DNA from 4 places in the Streptomyces sp. NPDC088730 genome. Region 3 is predicted to be linked to each of the others. Evidence: riboswitches for the same ligand, from Rfam matches in the RefSeq annotation. Region 3 holds a riboswitch; each other region holds the start of a gene.
What was found. A riboswitch is a leader RNA that binds a small molecule or an ion and turns the genes downstream of it on or off. The one in region 3 is predicted to bind S-adenosylmethionine.
Positions count from the first base shown of each region.

Region 1: it holds a riboswitch for S-adenosylmethionine, as region 3 does, so the genes downstream of both, ACIP89_RS33345 (hypothetical protein) here and ACIP89_RS04830 (aminotransferase class V-fold PLP-dependent enzyme) in region 3, are expected to answer to the same signal.
Region 2: it holds a riboswitch for S-adenosylmethionine, as region 3 does, so the genes downstream of both, thrC (threonine synthase) here and ACIP89_RS04830 (aminotransferase class V-fold PLP-dependent enzyme) in region 3, are expected to answer to the same signal.
Region 4: it holds a riboswitch for S-adenosylmethionine, as region 3 does, so the genes downstream of both, ACIP89_RS24360 (glutathione S-transferase C-terminal domain-containing protein) here and ACIP89_RS04830 (aminotransferase class V-fold PLP-dependent enzyme) in region 3, are expected to answer to the same signal.

Region 1 covers NZ_JBIVLK010000017.1:117,534-124,750, reverse strand. Annotated here, with positions in the region: gene ACIP89_RS33350 (cytochrome P450) at 1-807, opposite strand, end outside; gene ACIP89_RS33345 (hypothetical protein) at 1,030-1,422, opposite strand; SAM riboswitch class IV at 1,472-1,581, opposite strand; gene ACIP89_RS33340 (phosphocholine-specific phospholipase C) at 1,744-3,810, opposite strand; gene ACIP89_RS33335 (TetR/AcrR family transcriptional regulator) at 4,085-4,825, opposite strand; gene ACIP89_RS33330 (NmrA family NAD(P)-binding protein) at 4,932-5,897, shown strand; gene ACIP89_RS33325 (hypothetical protein) at 6,080-6,562, shown strand; gene ACIP89_RS33320 (hypothetical protein) at 6,677-7,217, shown strand, end outside.
Region 2 covers NZ_JBIVLK010000012.1:51,196-58,412, forward strand. Annotated here, with positions in the region: gene groL (chaperonin GroEL) at 1-46, opposite strand, end outside; gene ACIP89_RS28670 (cold-shock protein) at 362-568, opposite strand; gene ACIP89_RS28675 (MoaD/ThiS family protein) at 1,002-1,280, opposite strand; gene thrC (threonine synthase) at 1,312-2,607, opposite strand; SAM riboswitch class I at 2,625-2,751, opposite strand; gene ACIP89_RS28685 (glucosyl-3-phosphoglycerate synthase) at 2,904-3,854, shown strand; gene ACIP89_RS28690 (trehalose-6-phosphate synthase) at 3,967-5,358, shown strand; gene otsB (trehalose-phosphatase) at 5,335-6,192, opposite strand; gene ACIP89_RS28700 (DUF3263 domain-containing protein) at 6,349-6,621, opposite strand; gene ACIP89_RS28705 (extracellular solute-binding protein) at 6,668-7,217, opposite strand, start outside.
Region 3 covers NZ_JBIVLK010000001.1:1,077,788-1,085,004, forward strand. Annotated here, with positions in the region: gene ACIP89_RS04820 (cytochrome bc complex cytochrome b subunit) at 1-799, shown strand, start outside; gene trpD (anthranilate phosphoribosyltransferase) at 926-1,990, shown strand; SAM riboswitch class IV at 2,074-2,191, shown strand; gene ACIP89_RS04830 (aminotransferase class V-fold PLP-dependent enzyme) at 2,365-3,768, shown strand; gene ACIP89_RS04835 (Lrp/AsnC family transcriptional regulator) at 3,831-4,112, opposite strand; gene ACIP89_RS04840 (rhomboid family intramembrane serine protease) at 4,109-4,846, opposite strand; gene ACIP89_RS04845 (hypothetical protein) at 5,008-5,250, shown strand; gene ACIP89_RS04850 (NYN domain-containing protein) at 5,285-6,649, shown strand; gene ACIP89_RS04855 (NlpC/P60 family protein) at 6,942-7,217, shown strand, end outside.
Region 4 covers NZ_JBIVLK010000008.1:210,477-217,693, forward strand. Annotated here, with positions in the region: gene ACIP89_RS24345 (IclR family transcriptional regulator) at 1-296, opposite strand, end outside; gene ACIP89_RS24350 (VOC family protein) at 573-929, shown strand; gene ACIP89_RS24355 (ATP-binding cassette domain-containing protein) at 1,130-3,514, shown strand; gene ACIP89_RS24360 (glutathione S-transferase C-terminal domain-containing protein) at 3,499-4,227, opposite strand; SAM riboswitch class IV at 4,607-4,753, opposite strand; gene ACIP89_RS24365 (amino acid ABC transporter permease) at 5,309-6,313, shown strand; gene ACIP89_RS24370 (amino acid ABC transporter ATP-binding protein) at 6,388-7,152, shown strand.

The DNA of each region.
Region 1 (7,217 bases), on a different contig from region 3:
CCGCAGCGAGTTGCTGATCCAGTCGGCGGTGGTGAGGTGCCCGGCGGCCGTGACGGCCATCAGGTCGAGCATGTACTCCTCGTCGGTGAAGGCCTCGGGGAACGCGAGCATCCGGGAGGTCACGTCGTCGCCGGGGGCGGCACGCTTCGCGGCGACGAGTCGCGTCATGTGCTCCGCGAAACGCAGGTGGGCCTCCTGCGCGCCCGGACCGCCGTCGGCCAGGTCCTTCAGCACCCGGGCGATGGAGCCGCCCTCGTCGTCGGGGAACCCGACCAGCCTGGCGAGGACCAGGACCGGAAGCGGCTCACAGAAGTCGGCGACGAGGTCGGCCGTGCCCCGGCTGCACACGGCGTCGATCAGCCGGTCGGCCAACTGCTCGCAGTGGCGGCGGGTCTCGAACGGGTCGGCCCCTTCGAGGGCGGGCCCGACCATCCGGGCGTGCCGCCGGTGCTCGTCCCCCGCGCTGAAGTAGACGGACGGCAGCGGCCGCCCGACCATGGGCAGCAGCGGCCAGTCCTCCGGTATGTGCTCCCACTGGTTCCACAGGCCGACATCGCGCGGGAACAGCTCACCGTCACTGGTGACCTGATGGAGTTCCCGGTAGCCGATGACCAGCCAGGCGGGGAACCCGCCCGGCAGTTCGACGGGGACGACCGGTCCGTGGTCCCGCCGCATGGCCCGGTAGACGGCCTGCGGCTCGGTCTGGAACGAGGGCCCGCTCAGGGGTACGGCACCGGGCCCCGCGTGCGCGGGGCACTCCGGAGGGGGTGAGGCGGACTCGGGGTCTGGGGAGGAAGGGCGCGTCATCGTCCTGACTTCTGTGGCGGAAGCGTCACGCGTCACGATCGTGCGGTCAACGCACGCCCACTATAAGGATTTTATGTGACACCACAGCGGTCGATGACGATCAAATGTGCACCCGAAATGGAGCAACCGCTGGACATCTCACGACAATTGACGACCGACTCCAAGCACCGACGCCAAGTACCGACGCCAAGCAGCGACGCCGAGGAGCGGCTCCGTACCCGGCTAGAAGCGCCCGGCCCCCGGGGCGTCGCACAGCTCCCCGGCCTCGAAGGCGACGTTGACGAGTCCGGCGAGCCGGTCGGCACCGGTCACGAGCTTCAGCGCATGCCAACGGGAGAGCCAGTACACGCGCCCTCGGTGACCGGCGAGAACCTCCCGCAGCCCGTCCGGGGCGTGCGTCCACACCGGCGGAAGGGTGTCCGCGTAGTCGAACGCGGCCCGCAGACCGATCCAGCCGTCGTCCCGGACATCGTCTGCGGTCAGCAGTATCTCGACGGCCTGACCGGGCTCCTGCCGGCACTTCTTGGCGTGGATCCAGTGCACTTGGTGGCCCGCGGCGTACCGCGCGCAGTCCTCGCTCCGCACGGAGCCGTGTTCGGGGAGATGACGCAGCACGGTGAGTCCCGCCTTCCGGGGATGATGGACCCCGAGCGCTCTGCACCGCGGTCCGCTGTTCCCCGTACCTCGCGCACGGGGCAGGTCGTCACCCGGAGCACCCGCAGCGGAGCGGGGTGCCGTCCAGCAAGCCGGGGCTGCGCACTGGAACTCATGACCCGGCGAAAACCCTAACGCACCGAGCAGCCGCCTCCCGACGCGCGGGACCGCTCGGCCGACGGACGGTCAGGGACGCACGGGCGCGGGCCGGATCCGGCCCGCGCACCCCCGCCTCTCCCGGTGACGGCCCGGCCGGCGCTCAGCCGTCACCGGGCCGGCCGGTCAGCCGGTGACGAGGCCCGGGTCGCTCGTTCCCGCCTCACCCGTCTCGACGTGTCCGGCGAACCGGCGAAGGAACGCGGCGTCCGCGTCCGAGACCACCTCGATGTCGTACCAGCGCTTGCTCCCGCGCAGGTCAACGGTGTGCCGCACGGTCGCGCCGGCCCGCACCGCGAAGGTCTGCGCCCCGCCGCCGTAGGCGTCCGCCTTGCGCACGGTCAGCTGGACGGTCCCCGTACCGGCATGGGTGAGCGTCAGGTCGAGAGCCCCGTTCGCCGGGTTATGACGCGCCGTCACCTCCGGTCCGGCCGCCTTGCCGGGACCCCTGAAGGTCCGCAGGAATCCGTTCGGACCGTGCACCGTGAGGTCGGTCACTCCGCTGGAGTAGGCCGTGTTCCAGCTGTCGGAGAGCGACTTGCCCGCCTCGGTGGTGTAGGTCCAGGGCCCGTCGCCGCGGTTGGCGGACGTCACCAGGAACTGCGCTCCGGCTGCGTCCCCGCCGCTGAAGGTGAGCCGGTACTTCCCGGTGCCCGGGTCTGCCGTCCCGTCCACGAGCGGCGCGTACCGCAGCGGCCGGGTGGGCCGCGTGCCGGACTCCTGCTTCGGCACACTGCCGGAGACCGGCGGCACCGGTACGTAGTCGGGGTGCCGCTCCCCGTCCGGCGGGGCGTATCCGTCCGTGGAGGGCAGCGAGGCGGGCGCGGTCCGCGTCGTGCGGAAGTCGAAGGCCGAGGTGAGATCGCCGCAGACAGCGCGCCGCCAGGGCGAGATGTTGGGCTCGTGCACGCCGAAGCGCTCTTCCATGAACCGGATGACGGAGGTGTGGTCGAAGACCTCGGAACAGGCGAACCCGCCGGTGCTCCACGGGGACACGACGGTCATCGGCACGCGCTGCCCGAGCCCGTACGGCCCGGCCGCGTACCGGATGTCGCCGGGGAAGTGGTCGGCGGAGGTGTCCACGGTGGACAGCCCCTGCGCCGCGCCGGACGGCACGAACGGCGGCACGACGTGGTCGAAGAAGCCGTCGTTCTCGTCGTAGGTGATGAAGAGGGCGGTCCGGCCCCAGACCTCGGGGTCGGACGTCAGCGCGTCCAGCACCTGCGAGATGTACCAGGCACCGTAGTTGGCGGGCCAGTTGGGGTGCTCGCTGTAGGCCTCGGGAGAGACCACCCAGGAGATCTTGGGGAGCGTCCCGGCCCGGACGTCGGCCTTGAGATCGTCGAGGAGCCCGTCGCCGTTCTTGACGTCGGTCCCGGTGCGCGCCTTCTCGAAGAGCGGGTCGCCTGGCTTGGCGTCGCGGTAACTGTTGAAGTAGAGAAGCGAGTTGTCGCCGTACGTGCCCCGGTAGGCATCGTCGATCCACCCCCATGATCCGGCGGCGTCGAGCCCGTCACCGATGTCCTGGTAGACCTTCCACGACACCCCGGCCTCCTCCAGCCGCTCGGGATAGGTCTTCCAGCCGTACCCAGACTCGTCGTTGCCGAGCACGGGACCGCCGCCGGTGCCGTCATTTCCGGTGTACCCGCTCCACAGGTAGTAGCGGTTCGGGTCGGTCGAACCGAGGAACGAGCAGTGGTACGCGTCGCAGACGGTGAACGCGTCGGCGAGGGCGTAGTGGAACGGGATGTCCTCCCGCGTGAGGTGGGCCATCGTCGTGGCGGTCTTGGCGGGGACCCACTGGTCGTACGCACCCTTGTTCAAGGCCCGGTGCCCGCCGGCCCAGTCGTGGTTCAGGTCCTGGAGGAACTGCAGCCCGAGGTCGTCGGCGGGCGGCCGGAACGGCAGCACCTCCTTGCCGAGGAGGTCCTTCTGGTGCCAGACCGGCTTTCCGCTCGGCAGCGTGACCGGACGCGGGTCACCGAAGCCGCGCACACCCTTCATGGTGCCGAAGTAGTGGTCGAAGGAACGGTTCTCCTGCATCAGTACGACGATGTGCTCGACGTCCTGGAGCGTGCCCGTACGGCCTTTCGCGGGCAGTGAGGCGGCGCGGGCGATGCTGCTCGACAACGTACTGAAGGCGACCGCGCCTCCGGCGAGTTGCAGGAGGCGGCGACGGTTGAGATCTGCCATGGGTGGGGGCCTCTGTGGGGTGAGGAAACATAAGGGCGAAAACGACAGGAGTGTTCCAGAACCGGCGGTCCGGCGGAAGACCCGTGCGGTGTGCACGCGATGGCGTTCCGCCGAACGTTCCGGGTCCGGCCGAACTCCTCACAGAACCGGCGGACGCCGCCCTCGCTTGGGCCCGCGCCTCTGTTCGGGCGCTCGCCGTCCGCTGTGTGACGGGGCCGTGCAGGTCCGCGCCCGCACCGGCCTCGGTCCGGGCGCGGACCTACACGACGGCGTCTCATCGTCCGCCGCGACGCCGGTGGGCCCGCTGGCGGCACGTCGCGCCGCAGTAGCGTGCGGGACGGCCCGCCGTCTTGGCGTCGAACTCGGCCCCGCACTCCTCGCATCGCGGTCTCGTTGCGTGACGCCTGCCGGGCGCGTCACGGAACACCCGCCTTTCCGTGACCGAGGCCGGTCCCCGCAAGCCCTCCAGCGCCAGGTGGACCATGCGCACCCCGGCGGCCGCGTCCCGGTGGGCGGCCCGCATCGTCGCGCATCCGGCGATGAGTACGGCGATGTCGTCCGGGCCCAGGTCGGCACGGACTCCACCGGTGCGCTGGGCCGCGCGGAGCAGCTCGGTCAGCACCTGCTGGAACTGGTGCGCCGAGGCGGCGAGCATCGGGCGCGGCCAGCTGGTGTCCGTGGTCACGAGGTCGCAGACGTGCTTGCGCCCGGACGACTTCTCGATGGTCTCCAGGAGGAAGCCGAAGAACGCCGCGGCAGGAGGGGCCTGCGCGGCCCACCGGCGAGCCGCCGCGACCAGGTCTTCGACGTGCTGGACGAGTACGGCCTCCAGCAGGTTCTCCTTGCTCGGGAAGTGCCGGTACACGGTGCCGGTACCCGCCCCCGCCTGCCGTGCGATCTCGCTGAGGGAGACGTCGAGTCCCTTGACGGTGAACGCCTGAACGGCTGCGGCGAGCACCTTCGCGCGGTTGCGCCGGGCATCGGCCCGGCCGGTGCCGGAGGGAGCGGGAGCCATGTCACGTATTCCTTGTCCATCGCCTTCAACCGGGTGCAGGATTCCACATCGTCCCCGGGACCGCCACGCTGACAAGGCCCTCGAACCCCCCGGGGCGGAGGACGACATGACCGCTCGCCCGGCACGGCCCGACCCTTCCGTTCCCGGTTCCCGTCCCGACGCCCGGCTCGTGGCCGTGTCCGGTGCGACCGGCAAGCAGGGCGGCGCCACCGCACGGCGGCTTCTGGCGGCCGGCACACCGGTGCGCGCGCTCGTACGTGACACGACCGCACCCGCGGCCCTCGCACTGCGGGCCGCCGGGGCCGAACTGGCCCGCTGCGACGTCGACGATCCTTCGGGTCTTCCGGCGGCGCTGGAAGGGGCGACGGGACTCTTCGCCGTTCCTCCGCTCGCGTACGGGCCGGGCGGCACCGACGCGGAGCGGGAGTTCACCCGCGGCCGGGCCCTGGCGGACGCGGCGGCGGCAGCCGGAGTCGGGCACGTCGTGTTCACCGGTATCGCGTCCACTCCGGACCGGCTGCCCACGGCTCAGGGCAAGGAGCGAATCGAGCACCATCTGCGTGAACGGATCGCTCTGGTGACGGTGCTGCGTCCGGTGCGGTTCATGTCGAACTACCTCGCGTCGTGGGACATCGGCCTGGACGGCATCGTCAACGGAGTGCACCGGCACGTCTTCCCTCCGGACGAGCCTGTCCAGGTCATCGCGGTGGAGGACATCGCGGAGTTCGCCGCGTTGGCGTTCGACTCCCCGGACCGGTTCGGCGGCCGGACGCTGGAGCTGGCCGGAGACGCGCCGACCCCGGCGGAGGCGGTCGCCGCCATCACGGAAGCGACCGGCACGACCGTGCGCTATCACCAGCTCACCCACGACGAGGCCGCCTCGCTCAGTCCCGAGATCGCCCACGTCAGGAACCGCTGGGCAGCCGGCGCGCGCTGGCACGCCGACATCGAGGCGCTGCGCGTGGTGCACCCCGGACTGCGCACCCTCGCGGACTGGCTCGAGGAGTCCGGCGCCGACGCGCTCCGCGCCACGTTCGCCGGACCGCCACGGACGTCGGCGCGGGCGGACTGACGCACACGGCGAGTGCGGTGCGGGCCGACGGCGGACGGTCCGGAGGGGGTTGTCCCCCGCGGTCCCCTGGGGGACAACCCCCAGGAAGGTCGGGGAGAAACCGGGTCGTGGGGAGGACGCCGAGTCCGTAGGTTCTGGGGTGAGATGGCCGTACCGCCCCACACCGTCCCCGGAGGAAACCCGTGACCGCCGCCCCACCCCGTCAGCCGACGCGCACGCCGCACGCCCTGGTCGCGGCATTCGTGCGCTTCGTGGTCTGCGGCGGCGGGGTCGGGGTCGCCTCCAGCGGAGTGCTGATGCTGCTCCACGGCCTGATGCCGCTGGCCCTGGCGAACGCTCTGGTGACCGTGGTGTCCACGGTGATAGCCACCGAGCTGCACAGCCGGGTGTCGTTCCGCAGCGACCGCCGCGGGTGGGGCGTGCACCTCCGGTCCGGGCTGACCGTCGCCGTCAGCTACGCCTTCACGACCGGGGCGCTGCTCTGCCTCTTCGCGGTCCGCTCCGAGCCGTCGGCTCTGGTCGAACAGACTGTGTACCTGTCGGCGTCGGCGCTGGCCGGGGTCGGGCGGTTCGCCCTGCTGCGGGTGGTGGTCTTCGGGGACCGGAAGACCGGCCCGGCCGCCGGCCCGGTGCTCGGGAAGACCTCCGTGGCGATGGCCGCCTGACACAGGGCGCCCGCCCGGACCGATTGGATATCGTGGCTGGCCGGCCGGGCAGACGCACGGCCCATGGGCCGAGTGGGGGCGCGGGTGACACAAGGGCGGACCGGATGGCTGCGAGTGCCGGTCGGTGACGGTGCCGTGCGGTGGGCCACCCGAGGGAAGTGCCTGCGGGTGCTGGTCGTCGTGCACAACGTGACCTCCGCCACCCGGCTCCTGGACGTGCTGCCGCTCTTCGACGGCGATCTGCGCATCCAGCTCCTCGCCACCTGCCCGGAGTCCTCGGCCTTCTCGGCCGGCACGGCCGAGCTCCTCGCCGGAACCGGAGTACCGGTACTGCCATGGGAACAGGCCCTCGAAACGCCGGTGGACCTGGCCGTCTCCGCCAGCTTCGGTGGCCGACTGGAGCTCCTCGAAGGCAAGTTGGCCATCCTCTCGCACGGTGTTGGATACACTAAAAGGCTGGCGACACCGGACACCGGCGCAGGAGCGGAGCCCAGCTCCGTGCCCGTGTTCGGGCAGGCCCCGCAGTGGGTCCTGGCGGACGGCGTACCCATCGCGGACGCTCTCGTCCTCTCCCATCCCGAGCAGTGCGACCGGCTGCGCGCCGCCTGTCCCGAGGCCGCGCCGACCGCTGTGCTCGCCGGTGACCCCTGCTTCG
Region 2 (7,217 bases), on a different contig from region 3:
CAAGACCGCGCCGGGCCTCCTCGTCGAACGCGATGATCTTGGCCATATGAAGTGGTCCTCCCGGACAGGGGTGGATTCTCCGGACCGAGTGGCGCCCGCGACGGACGGCCTGCCGCCTGCCGGTTCCTTGCCCCGGCAGACCTGCGGGCCTCACCGGCCCGGTCCAAGTTTCTGTCACTCTCACCCGGAGAGTGCTAAGCCCAATGATTAGCACTCGACCCCCGAGAGTGCAAGCGTCGCCCTCCGGAGTGTGGACAACCGGACAGCGGGAGCGAACGGGGCCAGGACGCACGGAGGGCCCGTACCCCAGGGGTACGGGCCCTCCGTGCGTGAGTAGTGTCGTTGGCCGACCGCGCCGAGCTCAGCCGACAGCGAGCTTGACCATGTCCGCCTGCGGCCCCTTCTGGCCCTGCGAGATTTCGAATTCAACTCGCTGACCCTCTTCGAGGGTGCGGTATCCGTCCATCTGGATCGCGCTGTAGTGGACGAAAACATCCGCACCACCGTCGACCGCGATGAAGCCGTACCCCTTCTCCGCGTTGAACCACTTGACGGTGCCCTGAGCCATGCCTAACTCCCCTATTACTGGCCCTTGCACAGGACCGCACTTCGCGGGCCCGGGTCAGAACTCACCCTCCGACAGGAGAGGGTGCGTGCGCCGGAACGCGTCGACCGCGGCCGAATGTATCTGCCCAACTGCCCTCTGCAACAGGTCAATCGGACGAGAATTCTGGGCAGCGCCGATCACCCGAATATGAGGAATTCATGAGATTCCAGGGCAAGTCGGGCCAGGCAAAGGCGACTTATGGCACAAGAGGCTCAGGTACTTTGGCTGCATCTTGTCGTGGCCAGGCGCATTCTCATATGCGGGGGGCACGGGCAGCGAAGGGGACTTCCCACACTCTACCGCGTTCAACCATGCAGAATTGCCCCCTCCGCTTCCGTCGCGGAGAGGGCAATCCAGGTGACTCGGCGCAGTGGGACCGCTCGGGTCCCGGGGCTCAGCAGCCGCCGGCGACGGCCGGGATGATCGAGACCCCCGCGCCGTCCGGGGTGACCGCTTCCAGGCCGCCCTCGAAGCGCACGTCGTCGTCGTTGACGTACACGTTCACGAAGCGGCGGAGCTTGCCCTGGTCGTCCAGGACGCGGGCGGCGATGCCCGGGTGGTCCTTCTCCAGGGACTCGATGACCTGGGAGAGCGTCGCGCCCTCTGCCGGGACCTCGGCCTGGCCGCCCGTGTAGGTGCGGAGGATGGTGGGGATACGGACCTTGACGCTCATGGTGGGTGCCCTTCCTGGAGTCTCGGGTGGGTCAGCTGGCGGTGCCGAGGCCGGCGGCGCGGAAGGCGTCCAGGCTCGGCCGGATCGTCGCCGTCGCCTGCGAGGTGGCGGCCACCGCGTCCAGCGTCTTGAGGCCGTCACCGGTGTTCAGGACGACGGTGGTGAGCGTCGGGTCGAGCAGGCCGGCCTCGATCAGCTTCTTCGTCACGCCGACCGTCACACCGCCCGCGGTCTCGGCGAAGATGCCCTCGGTGCGCGCCAGGAGCTTGATCGCGTCGACGACCTGCTCGTCGTTCACGTCGTCCACCGCGCCACCCGTACGGCGGGCGATGTCCAGGACGTAGGGGCCGTCGGCCGGGTTGCCGATGGCGAGGGACTTGGCGATCGTGTTCGGCTTCTGCGGGCGGACCACGTCGTGACCGGCCTTGAAGGCGGCGGAGACCGGCGAGCAGCCCTCGGCCTGGGCGCCGAAGATCTTGTACGGCTTGTCCTCGACCAGCCCGAGCTTGATCAGCTCCTGGAGGCCCTTGTCGATCTTCGTCAGCTGCGAGCCGGACGCGATCGGGATGACGATCTGGTCGGGCAGCCGCCAGCCGAGCTGCTCGCAGATCTCGTACGCGAGCGTCTTGGAGCCCTCGCCGTAGTAGGGGCGGAGGTTGACGTTGACGAAGCCCCAGCCCTCCCCGAGCGGGTCTCCGATGAGCTCCGAGCAGAACCGGTTGACGTCGTCGTAGTTGCCCTCGATACCGACCAGCTCACCGCCGTACACCGCGGCCATGACGACCTTGCCCTGCTCCAGGTCGTGCGGGATGAACACGCAGGAGCGCAGACCGGCGCGGGCGGCGGCGGCGCCCACGGCTCCGGCGAGGTTGCCGGTGGAGGAGCAGGAGAGCGTGGTGAAACCGAAGGCGCGGGCGGCCTCGACGGCGATCGCGACGACGCGGTCCTTGAAGGAGTGCGTCGGGTTGCCGGAGTCGTCCTTGACGTACAGGCCGCCGGTGACGCCCAGCTCACGGGCGAGGTTGTCGGCCTTGACCAGCTTGGTGAAGCCGGGGTTGATGTTGGGCTTGTCCGCGACGTCGGCGGGGACCGGCAGCAGCGGCGCGTAGCGCCAGATGTTGTCGGGTCCGGCCTCGATGCGCTTCCTCAGCTCGTCCGGGGAGCCGGTCGGCAGGTCGTACGCCACTTCGAGCGGCCCGAAACAGGTCGCACAGGCGAAGAGGGGACCGAGCGCGAACCGTTCTCCGCACTCGCGGCAGGAAAGTGCCGCGGCGGGACCGAGGTCGACGTAAGTTTCGGTGGATGCTGCAACAGTCTGAACAGCCATGATGGCGAGGCCCTTTCTCCTCATCTTCCTCGTGACGCATTTCGCCACAAGACGGAATTGGCACCGTCCCCACCTGACCTCGCGGTCGGCGGGATGGTTGCCGGGACTTCAACGGGCCGTTCCCTCTGTCCCTCTGGATGAGCGCTATGGCACTGGACCATCGATCCAGGCGTTTGTCGGCGGATGGACCCCGGCATGCCATGGCCATCTGCGTTGTTCAGACTGTAACCGAAGCACCGGACTGTTGAGATAGTCGTCCGAACCGCGAGATGGATCACATGCAGGGAGTATCGACCGTGCTGGAAGAGGTCGAACGCTGGCTGACCAGGCGTTCCTGGTCGTGCGCCGACCGCCCGCTGGAGCAGCTCCTGGCCGCCAGGAGCGGCGACCCGCGCCGGGGGAGCGTGAGTGTCGTGCTGCCCGCGCTCAACGAGGCCGCGACGGTCGGAGACATCGTCCGGACCATCCGGCGCGAGCTCATGGAGAAGGTCCGGCTGGTCGACGAACTCGTGGTGATCGACTCCGGCTCCACCGACGACACCGCGGAGGTCGCCCGCCGGGCGGGCGCCCGGGTGATCCACCGGGACGCGATCCTGCCCCGGCTGCCGGCCGTCCCCGGCAAGGGCGAGGTGCTGTGGCGGTCACTGCTGGTGACCGGCGGTGACATCGTCTGCTTCATCGACGCGGACCTGAAGGACTTCTCGGCCGACTTCGTCTCCGGCATCGTCGGCCCGCTGCTGACCGACCCCTCCGTGCAGTTCGTCAAGGCGATGTACGACCGTCCGCTCGGGGAGACCGCGGGCCAGGGCGGGCGGGTCACCGAACTGGTGGCACGGCCGCTGCTCAATCTGCACTGGCCGCGGCTGGCCGGCTTCGTCCAGCCGCTGGGCGGCGAGTACGCCGTGCGCCGCTCGCTGCTCGAACAGCTGCCGTTCCCGGTCGGCTACGGGGTGGAGCTGGGGCTGCTCGTCGACGCCCTGCACACGGTCGGCCTGGACGCGCTGGCCCAGGTCGACGTCGGCGTCCGCAAACACCGCCACCAGGACGGCCGGGCGCTCGGCCGGATGGCGGCGGCCATCTACCGGACCGCGTCGCTGCGGCTCTCCCGCGGCCATCTGGTGCGCCCCGAGCTGACCCAGTTCGAGCGCGGCGAGAACGGCTTCGTGCCGCACACCCACCCGGTGGACGCCCAGGAGCGGCCGCCGATGCGCGAGATCGAGGAGTACGTCTCGCGCCGCGCCGCCTGAGCGGCTGCCGGGTGACCTGCGGCCGTCCGGCCGCAGGTCACCCGGCAGCATCCGGGACGGACCGCGGCCGCACGCACGTTTGGACGGTTCGGTATCGGGCTAGATTCCGCGCATGGTCTCCGAGCACGCCCCTCAGCCCGCCGCCCAGGTACTCGTCGCGTCCAACCGCGGTCCGGTCTCGTACGCACTGAACGAGGACGGCTCACTCGACGCGAAACGGGGCGGGGGCGGGCTCGTCTCGGGGCTGAGCGCGGTGGACGACAAGATGTGGGTCTGCGCCGCGCTCGGTGAGGGCGACCGCGAGGCGGTCCGGCGCGGGGTCGGTGAGCCGGGCGTACGGATGCTCGACATCGACGCGGACGTGCACGCCGACGCGTACAACGGCATCGCGAACTCGGTGCTCTGGTTCGTCCACCACCTGCTCTACCAGACCCCCGTGGAGCCCGTCTTCGACGCGGAGTTCCGGCGCCAGTGGGCGTCCTTCGAGGCCTACAACCGGGCCTTCGCCCAGGCGCTGGCCGAGGAGGCGGGCGAGGGCGCGGCGGTCCTGGTGCAGGACTACCACCTGGTGCTGGTGCCGGGCATGCTCCGCGAGCTCCGCCCCGACCTGCGCATCGGCCACTTCTCGCACACCCCGTGGGCGCCCGTCGACTACTTCCGGATGCTGCCGGACGACATCGCGGAGCAGGTGCTGCGCGGCATCCTCGGCGCCGACCGGGCGGCCTTCCTGACCCGCCGCTGGGCGGACGCCTTCATCAGCTGCTGCACGGAGATCCTGGGCGGCACCGGCCGCACCCGGATCGGTGTGCACGGGCTCGGCGCCGACGCGGACTTCCTGCTCCGGCGCGCGCACGAGCCGGACGTGGACGAGCGGATGGCGGCGCTGCGCGAACAGGTGGGCCCCGGCCGGAAGACGATCGTGCGGGTGGACCGCACGGAGCTGTCCAAGAACATCGTCCGCGGGATGCTCGCCTACCGGGCCCTGCTCGACGAACGTCCCGAGTGGCGCGGCCGGGTCGTCCACGTCGCGTTCGCCTACCCCTCCCGGCAGGACCTCGCGGTGTACCGGGAGTACACGGCCGAGGTGAAGCGCGTCGCCGACGACATCAACACGAAGCACGGCACGGCGGACTGGACCCCGGTCGTCCTCCACGTCAAGGACGACTTCGCCCGCTCGCTGGCGGCGTACCGGCTGGCCGACGTGGCGCTCGTCAACCCGATCAGGGACGGGATGAACCTGGTCGCCAAGGAGGTCCCGGTCGTCTCCGACCACGGCTGCGCGCTGGTGCTGTCGCGGGAGGCGGGGGCGTACGAGGAGCTGGCGGACGACGCGATCGCGGTGAACCCGTACGACGTGTCCGCCACCGCCGACGCCCTGCACGAGGCGCTGACGATGGCGGACGGTGAACGCGCGGAGCGCACGGAGCGGCTGGCGGCGGCGGCCACCGCGCTGCCGCCGCAGCAGTGGTTCCTGGACCAGCTAGAGGCGCTGCGCCAGGGCTGACAGGAAGCCGACGACCGCTCCGGGACCGGGCAGCAGCAGGTCGGCGCGTGCGGCCAGTTCCGGCACCTCGGCCTCGCCGCTGCAGACGAGCAGGCCGGGGGTGCCGTCGGGGCCCTCGGTGCGGAGCTTCTCCACGGCGGCGAACGCGGCCAGGTCGCCCAGGTCGTCGCCCGCGTACAGCACGGACTCGGCGCCCGTCTCGCGCACGTACTGCGTGAGGGCGACGCCCTTGTCCATGCCGGAGGGCCGCAGCTCCAGGACCATCCGGCCCGGTTCGACGATCAGTCCGTGCCGGGCGGCCAGCTCGCCCAGGGGGCCGCGCAGCGCCTCGAAGGCGGCCTGCGGGTCCTCGGCGCGGCGGGTGTGGACGGCGAGCGCCTGGCCCTTCTCCTCTATCCAGGTACCGCGCCAGGAGTCGAACCGGTCGAGGAATCCGGGCAGTTCGGCCCGCACGGCGGCGACGCCGGGGTGCGGGGCGGGGGCGCGGACGGTGCCGGAGACGGCGTCCCAGCGTTCGGCGCCGTAGTGGCCGAGGACGACGAGGTGGTCCAGTCCGGCGACCCCGGCGAAGCCGCCGTAGCGGACCGCGACGCCGGCCGGGCGGCCGGTGATCACGGCGATCGACGCGACCCGGGGAGCGAGTGCGGCGAGCGCCTCGACGGTCCCGGGGTGGGCGCGGGCCTTTTCGGGGTCCGGCACGATGTCCGCGAGGGTGCCGTCGAAATCGAGCGCGATGACGGCGCGGTCGGGCCGGCCGAGGAGAGCGGCGAGGCCCTCCCGTCCGGCGGGGGTCGTCGGGGTCGGCAGGGACGGGGTGTGCGGGTGGCTGCCCATGCGCCCGAGCCTATAGGCGGTGGCCTGTGCGCGGGGCCGGCCGGGGCTCCGGCTGCGCGCGGGGCCGGCCGGGGCTCGGCCCCGTACCCCGCTCCTCCATCGCCGGAGGGGCCTGAGCGGGCCGGTCAATCGCCGGAGGGGCCTGAGCGGGCCGGCTCAGCGGCGGCCCCGCCTCGCCTCGCGGACCCGCCGCAGCCGGTTCACCGTGACCGGGTCGGCCTCCAGCGCCCGGCGGTCGTCCAGCAGGGCGTTCAGCAGCTGGTAGTAGCGGGTCGGGGAGATGCCGAGCCGCTCCCGGATGGCCCGCTCCTTCGCCCCGGGGCCGGTCCAGGACTGCCGCTCGACGGCCAGCACCGCGCGGTCCCGCTCCGAGAGTCCGGGAGTGGGCGGTGCGGGCTCGTCGGGGGTGTCCGGGGGAAGGGCGGTCATATCAGCCAATATATGGCGCGGCCCGTGACCTGCGGGCCGCCGCCCGCTACTCCGCGCTCTCCGCCGCCGTGGACTCCTGCGCTATGCGTCCCAGTACGCTCTCGGGCTTCGCGCCCGGCTCGACCGCCTCACCGATGTTCTTCTTGATCGACTCGCTGGCCTGGGCCCAGGACGTCTTTCCGAACGGATAGAGCTGGGCGCTCGGCAGCGCGTCCAGGAACTTGTACAGCGGCTTGTACTTGGGGTCGGCCTCCATCGCGGCCGAGGCGCTGTCGGTGACCGGCAGCATGTCGTAGGTGTCCGCGAAGTCGATGACGTTCTTGTCGCTGAACATGAAGTCGAAGAACTTGCCCATCTCGACCCGGTGATCGTTCTGCTTGAAGCCCATGATCCAGTCGGCGACGCCCATCGAGCTGGTGCTGGGCCCGTTGATACCGGGCAGCGGCACCATGCCGACGTCCACGCCCTTCTTCTTGGCCTCCTGCATCAGCGTCGGATGGCCGTTGAGCATGCCGACGTCGCCGCTGGTGAACGCCGCGAAGGCCTTCGCCCGGTTGAGCTTGCCGGGGGCGACGGGGCCGACGAGGCCCTTGTCG
Region 3 (7,217 bases):
CGCCGTCATCGCGGGCATCGCCTCGATCAACCCGATCTGGGCCATCGGCCCGTACCGCCCGGACCAGGTGTCCACCGGCGCCCAGCCCGACTGGTACATGGGCTTCGCCGAGGGTCTGGTCCGCGTGATGCCGGGCTGGGAGATCAACCTCTGGGGTCATACGCTCGTGCTGGGCGTGCTCATCCCACTGGTGCTCTTCGGGCTCATCCTGGGCGCGATCGCGATGTACCCGTTCATCGAGTCCTGGGTCACCGGGGACAAGCGCGAGCACCACATCCTGGACCGCCCGCGCAACGCCCCGACCCGTACGGCCTTCGGCGTCGCGTGGATCACGGTGTACTTCATCGGTCTGGTGGGCGGCGGTAACGACCTCTGGGCGACGCACTTCCACCTGTCGCTGAACTCCATCTCGTGGTTCGTCCGGATCTTCTTCTTCGTCGGACCGGTCCTCGCGTTCATCGCGACCAAGCGGATCTGCCTCGGCCTCCAGCGCCGGGACAAGGAGAAGGTGCTGCACGGGCGCGAGTCCGGGCTCATCAAGCGCCTGCCGCACGGTGAGTTCGTCGAGGTCCACGAGCCGCTGTCGCAGGGGCAGCTGCACACCCTCACCGCGCACGAGCAGTACGCGCCGGTCGAACTCGGCCCGCTGGTCGACGAGAACGGCGTGAAGCGCAAGGTGTCGCCGATCGAGAAGACGCGGGCCAGGCTCAGCAAGAGCTTCTACGGCGAGCACAGCCAGATCGCCAAGGCGTCCCCCGAGGAGTACAAGGAGATCACCGAGGGCCACGGCCACCACTGATCACCTGAACTGATCGCCACAGCGGGAGCCCCGCCCATCCATACGATGGACGGGGCTCTTCGCTGTCTCCGGCGCTCGATAGGGTGGACGCATCCCTTTACCGGCTGTGGACCCCAGGAGCGGACCATGAACGTTGTGACCCCGGTCGGCGGCGACAGCGTGGCGGCTCGTACCTGGCCCGGCGTGCTGACCCCGCTGATGCGCGGCGAGGACCTGAGCGCGGACGACACCGCGTGGGCGATGGACCGCATCATGAGCGGCGAGGCGACCGACGTGCAGATCGCCGGCTTCGCGGTGGCCCTGCGCGCCAAGGGCGAGACGGTCGGGGAGGTCACCGGTCTGGTCCGTGCGATGTACGAGCACGCCACCACGATCCACGTGCCCGGCCGCACGGTCGACATCGTCGGCACCGGCGGCGACATGGCCAAGACGGTCAACATCTCCACCATGTCCGCGATCGTCCTGGCCGGGGCGGGCGCCAAGGTCGTCAAGCACGGCAACCGCGCCTCCTCCTCGGCCAGCGGCTCCTCCGACGTACTGGGCGTGCTCGGCGTCAACCTGGATCTGCCCCCGCAGCGCGTCGTCGAGGTGGCGGAGGAGGCGGGCATCACCTTCTGCTTCGCGGTGAAGTTCCACCCCGCCCTGCGGTACGCGGCGAAGGCGCGGGCGGAGCTCGGCGCGCCGACCACCTTCAACATCCTGGGCCCGCTCACCAACCCGGCCCAGGTGCGCTCCCAGGCCATCGGCGTGGCCGACCCGCGGATGGCGCCCATCGTCGCGGGCGTCCTCGCGGAGCGGGGCAACTCCGCGCTGGTCTTCCGCGGCGACGACGGACTGGACGAGCTGACCACCACCGCGACCTCCCGGGTCTGGGTGGCCCGCGACGGCGTCGTGCGCGAGCAGGCCTTCGACCCGCGCGACGTCGGCCTGGACCTGGTGCCGGTCGAGGCGCTGCGCGGCGCCGACGCCTCGTACAACGCCGACGTGGCCCGCCGGCTGCTGGCCGGTGAGACGGGGCCCGTACGGGACGCCGTCCTGCTCAACGCTGCGGCGGCGCTGGTCGCGCTGGACCCGGGGGAGGGCACGCTCGAAGAGCAGCTCACCGCCGGTATGGCGAAGGCCGCCGAGTCCATCGACTCCGGGTCCGCGGGGCGCGTGCTGGAGAGATGGGTCAAGACCAGCAACGCCTGAACCACCGAGCAGCGAAGCGGGGCGCAGTCCAGATCATGGACTGCGCCTTGCGCGTCCGGGCACGTATGGCAAGATGCTGGGCAGGTCATGAGTGACAGCGACTACGGCCCCGGCCCGCTGTCCGGCAACCCTCCGTCCGTGGCGGGGTGCCCCGGGTGAAGACCAGGCCGTAGGCAGCGAGGTCTGCGGCAAGCGCGGACCCCTCGACATCGTGAGATGTCCACCCGTGGGGTCCTGGTCCTCAGGGAGCCTCTGTGAGCAAGCGAATGCGATAGGGCTTTTCGGCCCTCCTCCGCACACCCTTTTTCTCTTCTTCCGTGCTGCCGCGTATCCGCAGGCACGCGGAGTTCGCCTGCCTGTTACGGGAGTTCGTCATGTCTGTCTTCACCGCTGCCGCCGATCAGTCCATTTGTACCCCGCTGCCCGTCCTGGGCAAGGATGTGACGGTTCCGCTGGTGACCGGCGGTGAGGTCACGTACGCCGCGCTCGACTACGCCGCCAGCGCCCCGGCCCTGCAGCGGGTGTGGGACGACGTCGCCGCGTACGCGCCGTACTACGGCAGCGTCCACCGGGGTGCCGGCTACCTCTCGCAGCTCTCCACGGACCTCTTCGAGTCCAGCCGGGTGACCGTCGCGGAGTTCCTCGGCTGCCGCGAGGGCGACCAGGTGATCTTCACCCGTTCGACGACCGACTCGCTCAACCTGCTGGCCGCCGCGGTGCCCGCCGACTGCGAGGTGTTCGTCTTCGAGACCGAGCACCACGCGTCCCTGCTGCCCTGGCGCGATGCCCGGGTGACCTACCTGAACGCCCCGCGCACCCCTGACCAGGCCGTCGCCACCCTGGAGCGCGCCCTCGCCGACCGCGACCCCCAGCTCCGTTCGAGCAGCGGAGGCCCCGTTGGCCCCGCGCTGGTCTGCGTCACCGGGGCCTCCAACGTCACCGGCGAGCTGTGGCCGGTCAAGGAGCTCGCCGCCGCCGCGCACGCCCACGGCGCCCGTATCGTGCTGGACGCCGCCCAGCTCGCCCCGCACCACCCCGTGAACATCGCCGAGCTGGACGTCGACTGGGTCGCCTTCTCCGGCCACAAGCTCTACGCGCCCTTCGGCTCCGGTGTGCTGGCCGGCCGCTCCGACTGGCTGTGCGACGCCGAGCCCTACCTGGCCGGCGGCGGCGCCTCCCGCAAGGTCGCCCGGCGCACCGACGGCGGGGTGGACGTCGAGTGGCACACCACCGCCGCCCGCCACGAAGCCGGTTCGCCCAACGTCATCGGCGTCTACTCCATCGCCTCCGCCTGCAAGGCGCTCACCGAGGCCGGGTTCGACAGCCTGGTCGCCCGCGAGCAGCAGCTCGTCTCGGAGGTCCGGGCCGGACTGGCCGAGGTGCCCGAGGTCAAGGTGCTCTCGCTCTTCGGTGACGACGCCCCCCGCGTCGGCGTCATCTCGTTCGTGGTGGAGGGCTGGAACAGCTCGCACTTCGCCGCGGCCCTCTCCGCCGAGTACGGCATCGGGGTGCGCGACGGCCTGTTCTGCGCCCACCCGCTGGTGCGCACCCTGCTCGGCAGCGACCCGCAGGACGTCGGCGAGTGCGGCGCGCCGGAGGCCGAGCCGGGCGAGAAGTCGCTCAACGCGATCCGGGTCAGCTTCGGTGCCGGTACGCCGGACGAGCACATCGAGCGCTTCGTGCGGGCGGTCAAGGAGCTGGTGAGCGAGGGCGCCCAGTGGAAGTACCGCACCGAGGACGGCCGCTGCGTCCCGGACCGGGGCACCGCCCAGCACTGAGCCGCAACGCGTTCGGCCGGGTACGGAAAGCATTCCGTACCCGGCCGAACGCGTTTACGTGGTCAGCCGTCCAGGCCGATGGCGAAGGCCGCCTCCAGGTCGTGCTGCGAGTACGTACGGAACGCCACGTGGGTGTCGGTCGCCTCGACGCCGGGGATCTTGCTGATCCGGCCGGGGATGACATCGGCGAGATCGTCGTGCTTGGCCACCCGGACCATGGCGATCAGGTCGTACGTACCGGTGACCGAGAAGACCTCGCTGACACTGTCCAGCGCCGCGACGGCCTCGGCGATCTCGGGAATCCGGTCCACGCTGGTTTTGATGAGCACGATCGCGGTGATCACGGCTGGCTTTCTCCCTCGGTGGCCGTGGCTGGAGATCTCACTCTAGCGTTACCCCGGTAGCGCCCCCAGGCGTAGAGGAACCCGACGGCGAAGCCGACCACATGGGCGAGATAGGCCACGCCGGGACCGCTGCCCGCCCCCTCCGCGGCCAGCCACTGGAGCACGAACCAGAAGATCAGCACGATCCAGGCGGGGAAGCGCAGCGGGAGGAAGAGGAGGAACGGGAACACGCTGGTGACCCTGGCCCGGGGGAAGAGGTAGAGGAAGGCGCCCAGTACCGCCGAGATCGCCCCCGAAGCGCCGACGAGCGTCTGGTCCGAGGTGGCGTGCGCGGCCGCGTAGGCGAGCAGCGCGAGGTAGCCGCAGCCGAGGTAGAAGAACGCGAACTCGGTGTGGCCCATGCGCTCCTCGGCCATCGCTCCGAACACGTACAGGAACAGCATGTTGCCGAGCAGGTGCAGCCAGCTGCCGTGCACGAAGAGCGCGGTGAGCGGCGTGACCAGGGCGTGCGCGGAGCCGTCCCACAGCTCGCTCGGGATCACGCCCCAGCGCTCGAAGTACCCGGCCTGGGCCGACAGCAGGGCGTCCGCGCTGCCGTACACCGGGGCGAGCCCGGAGAGCGGGCTGATCGCGAAGACCACGCAGCACAGTGCGATGAGGGCGTAGGTGACCGGCGGCCCGCCCGAGGTGGCCGCCCGCAGGAGTCTGCCGGCCGCAGCCCGCCGATCGATCATGAACAGAGCATGACGCAAGCGCAGGGAACGGGACAGAGCGCCTCGCCGTGCCGGTGGTACGCGGTGAGGCCGTAGGGTTGCGACAGGACATCCGCAGTTCGACGGCGCACCGCGAAGATCCCTATGTGGCAGCACGAGGCCCGACGGAAGAGGACGCAACGATGACGACGGTTCCCCAGCCGACAGAGGCGACCCGCTGGCGCTGCACGCTCTGCGGAAACCTCACGCGATTCGACGTGACGCGCTCGTCCAAGGTCGTCGAATACGTCCATCTCGACCTGGCCGGGGAGTCGAGCGTCGAAGAACGCGAGGTGGTCAGTGAGACCATCGAGTCGGTGCGCTGCCGTTGGTGCAACGCGGTGGACCAGATCGAGCTAGTCGACAGGCCGGGTGCCGACTCCTGACGGGGCCGTGCGGACATACAGTTTGAGGTGACGGATGGTGGAGCAGCCCCCTGGCGGCGCCGCGTCGGCCGATGCGGCCGACGACGCCGTGGAGATGCTCGACCGCCCGCTGCCCGAAGGCGTACGGCGTCGGGTCGTCGCGCTGGTCTCGGACGCGTTCGGCGCGCTCACGGTCACCGAACTGCCCGCTCAGCTCCGACAGTACGCCCGTTTCACGCCGACCAGGCGTGCCAAGTTCGCCGGGAACGCGATGGCGGCCGCCCTGGCGGGCGACGCCACCTTCCGGCGGCGCATCGGTGAACGGCTGCGGGAGGTCCAGCCGGAGCTGAGCGCCGCCCTGGAGGCGGGCTCGCCGCCCGCCGCCGCCGACCCCGTGGACGTCGCCGCCGCGGCCTACGTGCTGCGCCCGGACGGCTGGGTGAAGCTCCTCGCCGCCGCGGGCGAGGAGGCCCAGCGCGCCGACGCGGAGCGGGCGGACGACGAGAGCCGGCGCGAACTGGAACGGCTCCGCGAGGAGCTGGCCCAGGCCCGCGCGCAGACGAAGAGCGAGACCGAACGGCTCCGCGGCGACCTCGACGCGGCCCGCAAGGAGGCCGAGTCGCTCCAGCGCAAACTGCGCAGCGCGGCCAACGAGGTGAAGCGCGCGGAGGCCGCGCTGCGCCGGGGCAGGGCCGAGAGCGACGCCGTGCGTGCGGAGGCGGCCGTCCAGGTGTCCGCGGCGGAGAGCGAGACCCGCAGGCTGCGGGCCCGGCTCGGTGAGGCGGAGGCGTCCGTCGAGGCGGGGCGCAGGGCCGCCCGCGAGGGGCGCTCGGTCGAGGACATGCGGCTGCGGCTGCTGCTGGACACGGTGCTCGAAGCGGCCGGCGGGCTGCGGCGCGAACTGGCGCTGCCGCCCTCCTCGATGCGCCCGGCGGACACGGTGGACGCGGTCGAGCCCGGCCGGATGTCTCCCAAGGACGTTGCCGCCAGAGCCCTTTCCGACACCGATCCGGCGCTGCTGGACCAACTGCTGGCGCTGCCGCAGGCGCACCTCATCGTGGACGGTTACAACGTCACCAAGACGGGCTACCCGCAGCTGCCGCTGGAGAAGCAGCGACTGCGGCTGCTGGGCGGTCTGTCGATGCTCGCGGCCCAGACGGGCGCGGAGATGACCTGCGTCTTCGACGGGGCGGAGCTGGCCGCTCCGGTGCTGCTCGCACCGCCCCGCGGTGTGCGGGTGCTGTTCAGCAGGGCGGGCGTCACCGCGGACGAGCTGATCCGTCAGCTCGCGCGTGCCGAACCGTCGGGACGGCCCGTCGTGGTGGTCTCCACCGACCGCGAGGTGGCCGACGGGGTGGCGAAGGCGGGAGCCAGACCCGTCGCGTCCGTCTTGCTCCTGAAGCGGCTTTCACGTGTTTGACGAATATTGTCAGGCTTGTTGACGGGTGCCGTAAATTACGGAACGGGCCGTCAATTCGCCGCTACACGCAGTGTGGTGTGGGTAAAGAAGTACCCGGTGTGACGAGATTTTTCCCGCGAGGATTTGAACTGATCACAGGATGGTCACTATGGTCGGGCCTCGAACCTTCGCACGGTTGATCACCCACCCGGGGTGGCAGTGAAGGAACCGCCGAGTCCGTGATCCACACGGAGCCGGGGATGACGTCCCCCACAGCCCGGTAGGCGGCTCACGGAAGAAGGAGCTCGCCTTCGTGGCGTCCCACCGCCGTCCCAAGAACCCGAGCCGCGCCCGTGTGACCGTGCTCACCGCGACCGCCGCCGCGGCCGTGGCCCTCACCTCCCAGGCCGCTCACGCCGACCCCAAGCCGACCAAGAGCGAGGTCAAGGCGAAGGTCGACAAGCTCTACCACGAGGCGGAGGCGGCCACCGAGCAGTACAGCGGGGCCAAGGAGAAGCAGGAGAAGCTCGAAAAGCAGGTCGGCGCGCTTCAGGACAAGGTGGCCCGCGGTCAGGAGGAGCTCAACACG
Region 4 (7,217 bases), on a different contig from region 3:
GCCGAGAGGTCGTCCCGCAAGGTCTTCAGGACGGGCCGGATACGGTCCGGCAGCCCGCACCCGGCGCCCGGCGACAAGCGTTCCGAGGGGAGGGCGAAGGCCCCGTCGGCCTGCTCGGTCAGATAGCCGTCCCGCGCGAGCACCCTCAGCAGCCGCTCGACCGTGGCCACCGGCAGACCCGCCTCCCGGGCCAGCTGCGGCACGGGGACATCAGAGGAGTGCGCCCCTGCCGCCTCCATCACCCGCAGGGCACGCCCGACGTACGCGATGAGCTCGGGGCCGGCCTCGTCACCCATGCCCATAAGCATGGACCCGGTGCCGGAGGGCGGCAATACGTCCTGAGTACGGCCCTGACCTGGGGCGCGGCCGGACGGGACGAAGGGCGGGCGCCGGTCCGGGACGGCCGGCCGGACCGGTCAGGAACGGAGAAGCGCGGTCACCGCGCCGCAACTAGCGTGTTGGCCAGACACCGGGCGCCCGGACACCGGGCGCCGACCGCGACCGCCGGTCCCGTACCCAGGCCTCGGCCGCCCGTACGGGGCCGATGAGTCCCACGAACCACAGGAGCGACCATGACCGGCTCTGCCACTCAGGGAATCAAGACCGTCCTGCACCCCGTGTCCGATCTTGCGGCCGCCAAGGCGGTGTACACGGCCCTGCTCGGCGTGGCCCCGACGGCGGACGCGCCCTATTACGTCGGCTACGAGGCCGGGGGCCAGCACATCGGGCTGGTGCCGGACGGGGGAGGACAGGTCACGGGCTCGCCCGTGACCTACTGGGAGGTGCCCGACATCGAGGCGAAGCTGGCCGAGGTGACGGCCGCGGGCGCCACCGTGAAGGAGCCCGCGCACGACGTCGGCGGCGGACGTCTGGTGGCCACCTTCACCGACCCCGACGGCAACGTGCTCGGGCTGCTCCAGGACAGCTGAGCCGCGAGTGCCGTGGCCGGCGCCCCGGCACGGGAGAATCCGGGCGGTGGAGCGTTGCCACGGCCGCGCCGGCCACGTACAACCATGCGTACCGCCCCCGGCCCGCCGGATCGGGCCGGATGGTGCCGAGGGGTGCCGCGACCGCGTCATCATGGCCCGGCCGGCCGGCAGATAGACAGACAGATGGAGAACCGATAAGCATGGCCACCAGAAGGGACGCGGCTCCGTCCGCGCCGCACGCTGCGGACATCCACGATGTGATCCGCGTGCACGGCGCGCGCGTGAACAACCTCAGGGACGTCAGCATCGAGATCCCGAAGCGGCGGCTCACGGTCTTCACCGGGGTCTCCGGCTCGGGCAAGACCTCGCTGGTGTTCAACACGATCGCCGCGGAGTCGCAGCGGCTGATCAACGAGACGTACAGCGCCTTCGTCCAGGGCTTCATGCCGACGCCGGCGCGGCCCGAGGTCGACGTCCTGGACGGGCTCACCACCGCGATCATCGTCGACCAGCAGAAACTGGGCGCCGACCCGCGTTCCACGGTCGGCACGGCCACCGACGCCAACGCGATGCTGCGGATCCTCTTCAGCCGCCTCGGAAAGCCGCACATCGGGCCGCCCGGCGCGTACGCCTTCAACGTCCCCTCGGTCCGGGCGAGCGGCGCCATCACCGTCGAGCGCGGCGCGAAGAAGGCGGTGAAGGCGACCTTCAACCGCACCGGCGGCATGTGCACCCGCTGCGAGGGCCGGGGCACCGTCTCCGACATCGACCTCACCCAGCTCTACGACGACTCCAAATCGCTCGCCGAGGGCGCCTTCACCATCCCCGGCTGGAAGTCCGACAGCTTCTGGACCGTCCGGGTCTACGCCGAATCGGGCCTGCTGGACCCCCACAAGCCGATCCGCGAGTTCACCGAGAAGGAGACGCACGACTTCCTCTACCGGGAGCCGGTCAAGGTCAAGGTCGAGGGCGTGAACCTCACCTACGAGGGGCTGATCCCCAAGATCCAGAAGTCGTTCCTGTCCAAGGACAAGGAAGCGCTGCAGCCGCACATCCGCGCGTTCGTGGAGCGCGCGGTCACCTTCACCACCTGCCCCGAGTGCGACGGCACCCGGCTCAGCGAGGGCGCCCGGTCCTCGAAGATCAAACGGATCAGCATCGCCGACGCCTGCGCGATGCAGACCAGCGACCTGGCCGCCTGGGTCCGCGGTCTCGACGAGCCCTCCGTAGCACCGCTGCTCACCGCGCTGCGGCAGACCCTCGACTCGTTCGTGGAGATCGGGCTCGGCTACCTCGCGCTCGACCGGCCGACGGGCACGCTGTCCGGCGGCGAGGCGCAGCGCGTCAAGATGATCCGCCACCTGGGCTCCTCCCTCACCGACGTCACCTATGTCTTCGACGAGCCCACCGCCGGGCTGCACCCCCACGACATCCAGCGGATGAACAGGCTGCTGCTGCGCCTGCGCGACAAGGGCAACACGGTGCTCGTCGTGGAGCACAAGCCGGAGACGATCGCGATCGCGGACCACGTCGTCGACCTCGGCCCCGGCGCCGGCACGGCGGGCGGAACCGTCTGCTTCGAGGGCACCGTCGGGGGACTGCGGGCCGGGGACACCGTCACGGGCCGTCACTTCGACGACCGGGCCACCCTCAAGGACACCCCGCGCAAGCCCACCGGCGCGCTGGAGATCCGGGGCGCGGACGCGAACAACCTGCGCGACGTCGACGTCGACATCCCGCTCGGCGTCCTCACCGTGATCACCGGCGTCGCCGGCTCCGGCAAGAGCTCACTGATCCACGGCTCGGTCTCGGGACTGGACGGGGTGGTGTCGATCGACCAGGGCGCGATCCGCGGCTCGCGACGGAGCAACCCCGCCACCTACACCGGGCTGCTCGACCCGATCCGCAAGGCGTTCGCCAAGGCCAACGACGTGAAGCCGGCCCTGTTCAGCGCCAACTCCGAGGGCGCCTGCCCCGGCTGCAACGGCGTCGGGGTCGTCTACACGGACCTCGCGATGATGGCGGGCGTCGCCACCGTCTGCGAGGAGTGCGAGGGGAAGCGGTTCCTGGCATCGGTGCTCGAATACCGCCTCGGCGGACGTGACATCAGCGAGGTGCTGGCGATGCCGGTGACCGAGGCCGAGGAGTTCTTCGGCAGCGGCGAGGCACACACGCCGGCCGCACACCGCATCCTCGACAGGCTGGCCGACGTCGGGCTCGGCTACCTCAGCCTGGGCCAGCCGCTCACCACCCTGTCCGGCGGTGAGCGGCAGCGGCTCAAGCTGGCCACGCACATGGGCGAGAAGGGCGGGGTCTACGTCCTCGACGAACCGACCACCGGCCTTCACCTCGCAGACATCGAGCAGCTGCTCGGCCTGCTCGACCGGCTGGTGGACTCAGGGAAGTCCGTCATCGTGGTCGAGCACCACCAGGCGGTCATGGCGCACGCCGACTGGATCGTCGACCTGGGCCCCGGCGCCGGGCACGACGGCGGCAGGCTCGTCTTCGAGGGCACCCCCGACGACCTGGTCGCGGACCGCTCCACCCTCACCGGCGAGCACCTCGCGGCCTACGTGGGAGCCTGAGGCAGTGAGTCAGCCGCGGCCGCCCCGCCCGGCACGTCCGGAGTCCCCGGCAGCTCCGGTGTATCCGGGAAGGCGGGGTGGCCGCAGAGACGGCGCACGTACTCCTTGAGCCGGGGACGGTCGCCGAGGGCGGCGACCGGGCCGAGACGGACGAGCGCCACCCACAGGTCCACGTCCCCGGCCGTCAGCTGCTCGCCCAGGGCGTAGGGCTGCCGGGCGAGGGACCGGTCCAGCAGGTCCAGGGCCGCCGACCGCTCGGAGGACCCCGCCTGCGGGGTGACGTCCCGGTCCAGCAGCTCGCGCAGCGTCTCGATGCGGTCGGCGAGCTCCGGCGGGCGCAGCGCCGAGGGGCGGGCCTCGTCATGGCCGGAGAGCAGGCCGGCCAGATCGCGGAGTATGTCGGGGGTGTGGTTGCTGACGATGCGCCCGCTCCACCGGTCGCACAGCGCGGGCGCCGTCAGCGGCCCGTCGTAGTGGTGCAGCGTGGCCTCGTACGCGCCGCGCAGCGAGGCGTACGCCTCGGGTGTTCCGGCGGGGTGCCCCAGGAACGTGGTGGCGACCGAGTCCCGGAGCCCGAGCAGGCCGAGGGTGATCGAGATGCGCAGCGAGCGCGGACAACTCGCCGACAGGAACAGCTCGTAGCGGTGCGGAGCGGGATAGAAGCCGCCGGCCAGACCGACCCCGATCCGGCTGTGGATACGGGAGGACGGCACGGCGATCTTGGGACGGGGATGGCTGGCGCACGGACTCGGACCGGATGAGACCGAGCCGCACGTGATGGAGTTGCCTGTGCTGGAACTGCGCGAAGCTGTCTCGGGCATGACTCTCCTGTGGAGATCCCTGTGGGAACGAGGAAGCCACCGCCGCCTTGTGGGCACCAGCGGCCGGATGGGGAACGGCTGCGCCTGCGCACCGGTCCGAGTCACGGCAGCGCGGACCCGTGTGCGTCATCGCGACCGTGCGGACCTGCGCGCGTCCGGTGTTCCGGGCTAGTACGCGCTGGAGACACGCAGCAGGTCGATGTGCAGGCGCCTCGTCAAGCCGTTCCTGGACAAATCCCACCCGTCCCGACTCCGGGGCCCGCGAGACGCGGGACCACGCTTGCCCCGCCACGCCGGCGGGACCCGGTCGTCACCCGGGGCACCCCGTCGCGGTGGAAGGGTTGCCTGCCAGCGGGCCGGGGCCGATGAACCCCGTGAGCAGGACGGATCCCGCACGGGGGCGCTGACAATCGTGACCGTCCACGCCAGTTTCGGTGCGCCGGGTGACGCCGTCAAGGAGGCCACAGGGGCCATCTCGCCTGTTGGTCACCCGCGTTGACATTCCTGTCGGCGCATGCATAACTTGCGGCGCGGAACGGTCCCGGTTGGCAGCGATACGCCCCGGATCGCCGGCCGGCATCCCAGCAGACCGCGGGGGTGCCGCAGTTGAGACCGGACGGTGTCCGGCAGGCGCGAGGCCCCGCGGGGCGGATCGGTGACGGTGAGGGCGATGCACGCAGCTGAGGGGATGGCTGCCTGGCGGTCCCGAGGCCGCGTTCTGCTCTGCGCGGACCGCTCCGTCGACCTCCAGCGTGTCAACAGCGCCCTGTGTACCGCCGCTTGTCGCGCTCTCTGTCAAGGCTGACGGCCTTCTGACTCCCTGACGTCCACCGCTGCCGCGGTGCGTCCTCTCCCCGCCCGGCCCCCTGCTCCGCGCTGTGCCGCCCGCGCCCCGCCGCGTCGTCCCCGACGACCGGCGCGGCGAGGCGCTGCCGTCCGTGGTCCGGGCCGTCCGCATCCGCTGGAGCCCTCCGTGAGTGAATCCCCCGGCGTCGCTGTGTCCTCCGGGTCAGCGCCGCCCGCCGAGGCGGCCCCCCGCCCCGGGCCACCCCTCGTGCCGAAGCCGCAGGTCCCGCAGCGGGTCCGCCCGCTCCTGCGGCCCGGCCGCTGGATCGTCACCGTCGTCGTGCTGGTGCTGGTCGCCCAGATCGTCCACGGACTGGTGGCCAACCCCTTCTACCAGTGGGACCGGTTCCAGTACTGGTTCCTGCGGCCCACCATCCTTGACGGCCTGCTCGTCACGCTCGAAGTCGCCCTGCTCAGCGCCGTGCTGGGGCTGCTCGGCGGTGTGCTGCTGGCCCTGGCCCGGCTCTCCCCGAGCCCTGTGCTGCGCGCGGTCAGCTGGGTCTACACCTGGCTGTTCCGGTCGGTCCCGCTGATCGTGATCCTGCTGTTCCTCTACAACTTCAGCGCGCTCTACCGGACGCTGAGCGTGGGAGTGCCGTTCGGCCCGGCGTTCTTCAGCTTCGACGAGTCACGCCTCGCCACCGACATGACCGTGGCCGTCATCGGCCTCAGCCTGAACGAGGCGGCGTACGCCTCCGAAGTGGTGCGCGGCGGCATCCTCTCCGTCGACCAGGGCCAGCACGAGGCGGCAGCCGCCCTCGGCCTGCCGAAGCGGTACCGGTTCGCGAAGATCGTCTTCCCGCAGGCCCTGCGCTCCATCACCCCGAACTACGTCAACCAGCTGATCGGCCTGATCAAGGGCACCTCGCTGGTCTTCTACGTCTCGCTGCTCGATCTCTTCGGCTCCGTGCAGAGCATGGGCAGCACCTACCCCGGCGACATCGTGCCGCTGCTGCTGGTCGCCACCGCCTGGTACCTGATCCTCACCAGCGTGGTGTCCGTCATCCAGTTCTACGTCGAGCGGTACTACTCGCGGGGCGCGCTGCGCACCCTGCCGCCCACGCCGCTGCAGAGGCTGCGGACCGGCCTGGGCGATCTGCGGGCACGGGTCCGGAAGGTGACGGCGATATGACCGCGGAGACGACGACCGGAAGAGCGGAAGCGGCCGGGACACCGGGGCAGGCCGGCGCCGTCGCGGCGCCCCCGGTGCGCCCCGCCGCGGTCGAGGTGCACGACGTGCACAAGTGGTACGGATCCCAGCGCGTTCTGGACGGCGTGGCGCTCACCGTGCGGCCCGGGGAGGTCACGGTCGTCCTCGGACCGTCCGGCTCGGGGAAGTCCACCCTCCTGCGGGTGATCAACCACCTGGAGAAGCCGGAGATCGGCCATGTCAGTGTGAACGGCGAGCTGATCGGCGTCCGCAGGCACCGGGGGCGGCTCAAGGAGCTGAGCGAGCGCGCCATCCTGGCGCAGCGCGGCCGGATCGGATTCGTCTTCCAGAACTTCAACCTCTTCCCGCACCTCACCGTGCTGGACAACGTGGCCGCCGCCCCGGTCGCGACCGGGAAACTCACCAAGCCCGAGTCCCGGGAGCTGGCCCGCGACCTGCTCGGCCGGGTGGGTCTCGGGGACCGGGCAGCCGCCTATCCGCGCCAGCTGTCCGGCGGGCAGCAGCAGCGCGTGGCCATCGCACGGGCCCTCGCCCTGCGGCCCGGGGTCATCCTCTTCGACGAGCCGACCTCCGCGCTCGACCCCGAACTGGTCGGCGAGGTACTGGCCGTGATCAAGGACCTGGCCGGCAGCGGCACCACCCTGCTGGTCGTCACGCACGAGATCGGCTTCGCCCGCGAGGTCGCCGACCGGGTGGTCTTCATGGACGCCGGCCGGATCGTCGAACAGGGCCCGCCCGAGCAGGTGCTGGACCATCCGCGGCACGAGCGGACCAGGGACTTCCTGAGCAAGGTGCTCTGAACCCGGCGGCCGTCCCGCCCGCCGGCCGTCCCTCTTCCACCCGCCGGGCAGCGTCCGGCGCCCAC